Regions from separate parts of the Actinomadura sp. 9N215 genome, predicted to be linked through region 2. Evidence: riboswitches for the same ligand, from Rfam matches in the RefSeq annotation. Region 2 holds a riboswitch; the other holds the start of a gene.
The links. Region 2 has a riboswitch for S-adenosylmethionine ahead of ACH34T_RS09695 (aminotransferase class V-fold PLP-dependent enzyme). Riboswitches for the same ligand answer to the same signal wherever they lie in the genome.
Positions count from the first base shown of each region.

Region 1: linked by a shared signal. The riboswitch ahead of thrC (threonine synthase) and the one ahead of ACH34T_RS09695 (aminotransferase class V-fold PLP-dependent enzyme) in region 2 are both predicted to bind S-adenosylmethionine.

Region 1 covers NZ_JBIRBA010000007.1:7,288-10,682, reverse strand. The annotation lists gene ACH34T_RS13700 (trehalose-6-phosphate synthase) at 1-147, opposite strand, end outside; gene ACH34T_RS13695 (cation diffusion facilitator family transporter) at 294-1,361, shown strand; SAM riboswitch class I at 1,456-1,597, shown strand; gene thrC (threonine synthase) at 1,614-2,858, shown strand; gene ACH34T_RS13685 (MoaD/ThiS family protein) at 2,869-3,147, shown strand; gene ACH34T_RS13680 (hypothetical protein) at 3,226-3,395, shown strand, end outside.
Region 2 covers NZ_JBIRBA010000004.1:342,014-345,408, reverse strand. The annotation lists gene ACH34T_RS09700 (SseB family protein) at 1-403, opposite strand, end outside; gene ACH34T_RS09695 (aminotransferase class V-fold PLP-dependent enzyme) at 505-1,842, opposite strand; SAM riboswitch class IV at 1,883-1,999, opposite strand; gene ACH34T_RS09690 (hypothetical protein) at 2,050-2,430, shown strand; gene ACH34T_RS09685 (transglycosylase domain-containing protein) at 2,462-3,395, opposite strand, start outside.

The DNA.
Region 1 (3,395 bases), on a different contig from region 2:
TGGTGCATTCGGCTCGCGGGGTGTGCCGGTGACGGCGGCCAGCCCAGATACCAGCCCGCCGCCCCCGCGCCGCATGGTGAGCTCTCCGTCCTCGGACAGCGAGAACGACACCGGGCCCCGGTTCGATGCGACCAGCACTTGGCTCATACCGGCAGGGTCTCAGTTGGCGTCGAGGCCCTTCAAAGCGACCCGCACGACCCTCGCGGTGCGGTGCGGCCCACGGCGGCGCCACCGGCGCCTTCATCGTCCGCTTCGCCGCGATTAGCGGGGAATGCGGCGGGTACCCGATCGGGATGAGCAGGTCCGAGACGATGAAGACCGTGCTCGTCGCCGGTGCCGCGAACCTCATCCTCGCCGTCACCAAGCTGATCGCCGGGCTTCTGGCCGGGTCCAGCGCGATGCTCGCGGAAGGTGCGCACTCCGTGGCGGACACCCTCAACCAGAGCTTCCTCCTCACGTCCCTCCGGCGCAGCGAACGTCCCCCCGACCGGCGCCACCCGTTCGGCTACGGCAACGAGCGGTACTTCTGGTCGCTGCTCGCCGCGTTCGGGATCTTCGTGGCGGGGGCCGGGTTCTCCGTCTTCGAGGGCGTCCTGACCATGACCGGCCACGGCGGCACCGGGACGAGCGTGTGGCTGGCCTACGCCGTCCTCGCGCTCGCCGCCGTCCTGGAGGGGACGTCCTGGATCCGCGCCTACCACCAGGCGCGCAAGGAGACCCGCGACAACGGCCGCGACCTCGTCGACCACGTCCGCCGGTCGCCCGACGTCACGTTCAAGACCGCGCTGTTCGAGGACACCGCCGCGATGATCGGCCTCGCGCTCGCCGCCGCCGGGCTGACCCTCCGCGAGCTCACCGGCTCGGACTTCTGGGACGGTCTCGCGTCCGTCCTCATCGGCGTGCTGCTCGTCGTCCTGGCGTTCGCGATCGGACGCGAGAGCATGGGCCTGCTCATCGGTCAGGCCGCCGACCCCGCCGCGCAGCGCCGGATCCACGCCGAGATCACCGGAGCGCCCGGCGTGACCGGCGTGGACGAGCTGCTCACCATGCACTTCGGCCCGGAGCAGATCCTCGTCGCCGCCAAGGTCCACTTCTCCGACGACATCAGCGCCGACCAGGCGGAGGACGTCGCCGGCGAGATCGACCGGCGCCTCAGGGAACGGATCCCGACCGTCCGCCACGTATTCCTCGACCCAACCCAGCGCACACCCCGCCACCGCACGCCGACCCAGGGCACGCCTACCCAAGGCACGCCCGCCCAAGGCACGCCCGCCCAAGGCACGCTCGCCCAAGGCGCGCCCGCTCAGGGCGAGGGCTCGCCGTCCGGCGGAGCGAGCGTGATCAAGAACGCGCCGGGGTAACGTCCCAATCGGCGTACCCACCTGTCTGGCATCCGGTCAGTTCATGTAAAGTCACGCATACGAGTCCTAAGCGCTCGTAACCACAACTGAATATCGCTCATCCAGAGGGGTGGAGGGACCGGCCCGACGAAGCCCCGGCAACCACCCGGCTGAAGCGCACTCGCGATCCTGCGAGGCCGGCCGGGAGATGGTGCCAACTCCGGCCTGCGACCAAGGTGGCGCAGGAAAGATGGGAAGAAAGGCCTCGCCCGCATGGCAATAACGCCTGCCACCGACCTCGGACCGGCTACCGCCCTCGTCTGCCGCGAATGCGGCGCCACCCGCGACCTCGGGCCGTTCTACGCCTGCGAGGAGTGTTTCGGCCCCCTGGAGATCGCCTACGACTTCGGGGGAGTCACCCGCGCGAGCATCGAGTCCGGGCCGCGCAACATCTGGCGGTACAAGGGACTGCTGCCCGTCCCCGCCGGCATCGTGGACACGCCCAACACGGAGCCGGGCTTCACCCGCCTCGTCCGCGCCGACAACCTCGCCGAGAGCCTCGGCCTGCAGAGCCTGTGGGTGAAGGACGACAGCGGCAACCCGACCCACTCGTTCAAGGACCGCGTCGTCGCCGTGGCACTCGCCGCCGCCCGCGAACTCGGCTTCAAGGTGCTGGCCTGCCCGTCCACCGGCAACCTCGCCAACGCCGTCGCCGCGGCCGCCGCCCGCGCCGGGATCCGCAGCGCCGTGTTCGTCCCGTCGAACCTCGAAGCGCAGAAGATCATCACCACGGCCGTGTACGGCGGGACGTTCGTGACCGTCGACGGCAACTACGACGACGTCAACCGGCTCGCGTCGGAGATCGCCGGGGAGCAGGACGACTGGGCGTTCGTCAACGTCAACGTCCGGCCTTACTACGCGGAGGGCTCCAAGACCCTCGGCTACGAGATCGCCGAGCAGCTCGGCTGGCGGTTGCCCGACCAGATCGTCGTCCCGGTCGCGTCCGGCTCCCAGCTCACCAAGATCGACAAGGCGTTCCAGGAACTGATCAAACTGGGCCTCGTCGAGGACAGGCCCTACCGGGTCTTCGGCGCCCAGGCCGCCGGCTGCGCGCCGGTCGCCGACGCGTACAAGGCGGGCCACGACGTCATCCGCCCGGTGAAGCCCGACACCATCGCCAAGTCCCTCGCCATCGGCAACCCAGCCGACGGCCCGTACGTCCTGGACGTCGCCCGCCGGACGAACGGCTCCGTCGAGGACGTCACCGACGACGAGGTGGTCGAGGGCATCCGCCTCCTCGCCCGCACCGAGGGCATCTTCGGCGAGACCGCAGGCGGCGTCACCGTCGCGACCCTCCGCAAGCTCATCGGCTCCGGCGCCCTCGACCCGTCCGCCGAGACCGTGATCATCAACTCCGGGGACGGCCTGAAGACCCTGGACGCCGTCGCGCCCGTCGTCTCCCCGTCCGCGAACATCGCCCCGTCCCTGGAGGCGTTCCGCGCCGCGGGCCTCGCCTGAAAGGAGCACCATGAGCAGCGTGTCCGTCCGTATTCCGACGATCCTGCGGACCTACACCGGCGGCGAGTCGGAGGTGAAGGCCGAGGGCGCCACCCTCCGCGCCGTCGTCGCCGACCTGGAGGCCGGCTACGCCGGCATCTCCGCCCGCATCCTGGACGACGCCGGCAAGATCCGCCGCTTCGTCAACGTCTACGTCGGGGACGAGGACGTCCGCTTCGCCGACGGCCTGGACACCCCGACCCCGGAGGGCGTCCAGATCTCGATCATCCCCGCCGTCGCGGGCGGCTGAGACCGGACCCGGTCCTGTCGCACCCCCACCGTGCGCCAGGACCGGGTTCCCGCATCCCCCACGGCGTAAGATCACCGCGTGCTGCACCGCTGGGCCGGCGCTATCGCCCCCGTCCTCACGGGCTTATCCCTGCTCGGCTTCTGGGCCATGTCCGCCCTCAACGACCGAAGCCGCCGCGACCACTGGGCCGCCTGCCTGCGCGACCCCGAGTCCGTCGAATGGAGCCACGCCTACGGCGCCTGGCTGCC
Region 2 (3,395 bases):
GGACGAACCAGGACGGCAGCCGCGACTCGATCGGCAGCGCGGCCCCGACGCCGCGGGCCGGGACGTCGACGGCGAGCCACCAGCGGTCGTCGGGCCACGTCTCGGCGATGTCGCCGAACCTGACCGTCATGAAGTGCTGGTAGGTCTGGCCGAGGCAGGCGCGCATCGCCGCCGCCGACGTGTAGACCAGCACGTGGACCCGGCCGTCCTCCTCCTGGGTCGGCCAGGACGGCTGCGTCTCGTTGGCGAGCACGCCGTCCACGACGTCCGGCGGGACGGGGACGACGAGCTCGCTGTCCGCGAGGAGGCGGAAGTAGCTCTCCTGGTCTCCGGCCCGTACGGTCTCCTCCAGTCGGTGCTCCAGATCCGACGTGGGTCGCCACGCGTCGGCCACGGTCGCCACCCCCTGTTTCTTCCGTGCTCGTCCCCGCGCGACTGTCTACGCTACATGGGCGAACAGGACCAAAGAGCCTCTTCGCCCGACCGTGCGGGAGTGTGCGCTGGTCAGCGCGCTGTCAGGTCGGCGAGGGCGGTGCAGAGGCGGTCGACGTGTTCCTCACTCGTACCAATGCCGAGGCTCGCGCGGACGGCGGTGTCCCGGCCCGAGGCGCAGTCCGCGTCGTTCCCACCCAGCAGGTGACTGACGAAGGGGTGGGCGCAGAACTTCCCGTCCCGGACGCCGATGCCGTACTCCTCGGACAGCGTGAGCGCCACGTCCCGCGCGTTCCAGCCGTCGACGACGAACGACACGATCCCGACGCGCGGCGCCCGGTCGCCCCACAGGCTCAGCTCGCGGACGGACGGCACCGCCGCCAACCCCGACCGCAGCCGCCTCACCAGCGCCTCTTCGTGGGCGGCGACCGGTTCCCACGCGTCCGACAGGGTTTCGCAGGCGGCGGCGAGCGCGATGGCGCCCAGCACGTTCGGGGACCCGGCCTCGTGCCGCTGCTCGGCGGACGCCGCCCACCTGGTCGTCCGTCCGACGGACGCGCTGGCGCCGCCGCCCTTGAGGTAGGGCGCGGCGGCGCGGAGCCAGTCGGCGCGCCCGGCGAGGACGCCCGCGCCGAACGGCGCGTACAGCTTTTGCCCGGAGAACGCGACGTAGTCGAGGCCGAGCGCCGTCATGTCGATCGGCCCGTGCGGGACGAGCTGCGCCGCGTCCACGGCGATGCGGGCGCCGTTCCGGTGCGCGACCTGCGCGAGCTCTTCGATCGGCCACAGCTCGCCGGTGACGTTGGACGCGGCCGTGACGACGAGCAGCCGCGACCCGATGGGGGATTCGCGCAGCGCCCGGTCGGCGGCGGCGATGGCCTCGGCGGGGGTGGCGGGCGCGGGCAGCCGCAGGGCGCGCTTCCACGGCAGCAGGCTCGCGTGATGCTCGGTCTCGAAGACGACGACGCTCGTCCCGGCGGGCACGGCGTGCGCGAGCAGGTTCATCGCGTCGGTGGTGTTGCGGGTGAACACGACGGCGGAGCGTCGCCAGGCCCCGACGAACGAGCGGACGGTCTCCCGCGCCTCCTCGTACGCCCCGGTCGTGACCTGCGACGCGTAACCCGCGCCGCGGTGCACGCTGCTGTAGTACGGCAGTGCGCGGGTGACCGCCTCGTGCACCGCCTCCAGACAGGGCGCGCTCGCGGCGTAGTCGAGGTTGGCGTACGGGACGCGACGGCCGTCCCGCACCGGGACCGGGACGTCCGCGCCGATGACACGCGGAACCTGGTGAACCCCGACCCCCTCACCGCGCGTCACAGCAGTCGTGATCGCGGCGCGAGCGGACGGAGCGGTGCGGGTGGCGTCGGTGGCGTGGCTGGTGGGGGCGGAGCTGGCGAGCAGCGTCGGCATGCCGGAACCTTCCGGGTCAAGGACCCCGGAAGTCCACCGGGATCCGCGCTTGCCGGAACGCGGTGCCGCGTCCGGCCAGGTCTTCACCCGGGGCACCCCATCGCGGACGAAGGGTTGCCGGCCAGCGAGCCGGGGCTTGGCGCTGGCGCTCATGACCTCATGCGGAAGTATATGCGGGGCCGAAGCGGGATCAAGCAGGAGGATGCGATGCGACACGGGGTGGTTCGGACGCTGGCCGCGGGCGCGGTGGCGCTCGGCGCGTCCGGTCTGCTGGGCGGCTGCGGGGCGCTGGGCGGTGACACCGGCCAGGTCTGCGCCGACACCAAGAAGGCGTTCCAGCAGTACATCACCCAGGTGCGGACCGTCCCGGCGGCCGAGCCCGCGCGGTGGCGGCAGGCGACCGAACAGCTCGCCGGACGCCTGGAGGCGCTCGCGAAGAAGACCGGCGACGACGACCTGAAGAAGGCGCTCAAGGCCGAGGCGGGCAGGCTCCGCGCCGCCGCCCCGGCCGTCGGCACCGGAGACGTCGCCCAGCTCGACACCGTGATGGAACAGACCCCGTCCAGCATCGGCAAGGCCTGCGAGTAGCCGAGCAGGCGTCGACCTCGCGGGTCGGGGGTCAGCCGATGGCGCCTGGGCGGCCTCCGCCGCCTCCGCCTCCGCCGCCGGGATCCCCGCCACCGCCGTCGTCGCCTCCGCCGCCGTCGTCACCGCCCCCGCCGCCGTCGTCGGGCGGGAGGATGGTCGGCAGGTCGGTCGGCGGCGTCGGCAGGTCCGGCTCGTCGGTGGACGGCGGCGGCTCGGACTCCCCGCCCGTGTCCGGCGGCTCCGTCGACGGCCCGACCCCGTCCGGCGGCCTGGTCCAGCCGCCGCCCGGCCTGGACGACGGCGACCCGAACGACTCCGGCTCGAAGCCCTTGATGTTCACGGCGTCGCTCATGTACGTCCGCCAGATCTGCGCGGGCAGCTGCCCGCCGTACGCGCCGTACCCGGGGATGTTCAGCGGTTTGCCGTCGCTGCGGAACATCGCCACCGACGTCGCCATCTGCGGGATGAAGCCGTTGAACCAGATCGCGCGGCCCTCGTCGGTCGTGCCGGTCTTGCCGGCGACGTCGCGGCCGTCGGGCAACTGCGCGCCCGTCCCGGTCCCGCCGCGGACGACCTGCTGCATCGCGTACGTCGCGTCCCGCGCGTTCTGCTGGCTGAGCGCCCGCTCGCCCTTCTCGGTGAACGTGCGCTTGTGGTCGTCGTTGTCGGTGACGGACTTCACCACGAACGGCTCCCGGTGCACGCCCTCGGACGCGAACGTCGCGTACACGCCCGCCTGCTGGACGGGATGCAACGACACGATGCCGAGCGGGAGCGTGGCGGCGCTCCGCTGCGCCGGCTTCATCTGCGAGGCCGGGATGCCCATCTTCTCGGCCATCTCGACGATCTTCTTGTTGCCGATGTCCTTGCCGAGGTTCACGTAGGCGGTGTTGACGGAGTGCTGGGTGGCGGTGACGAGGTTCACCGTCCCGAAGCTCTCGCCGCTGTCGTTCTCGATGGACGAC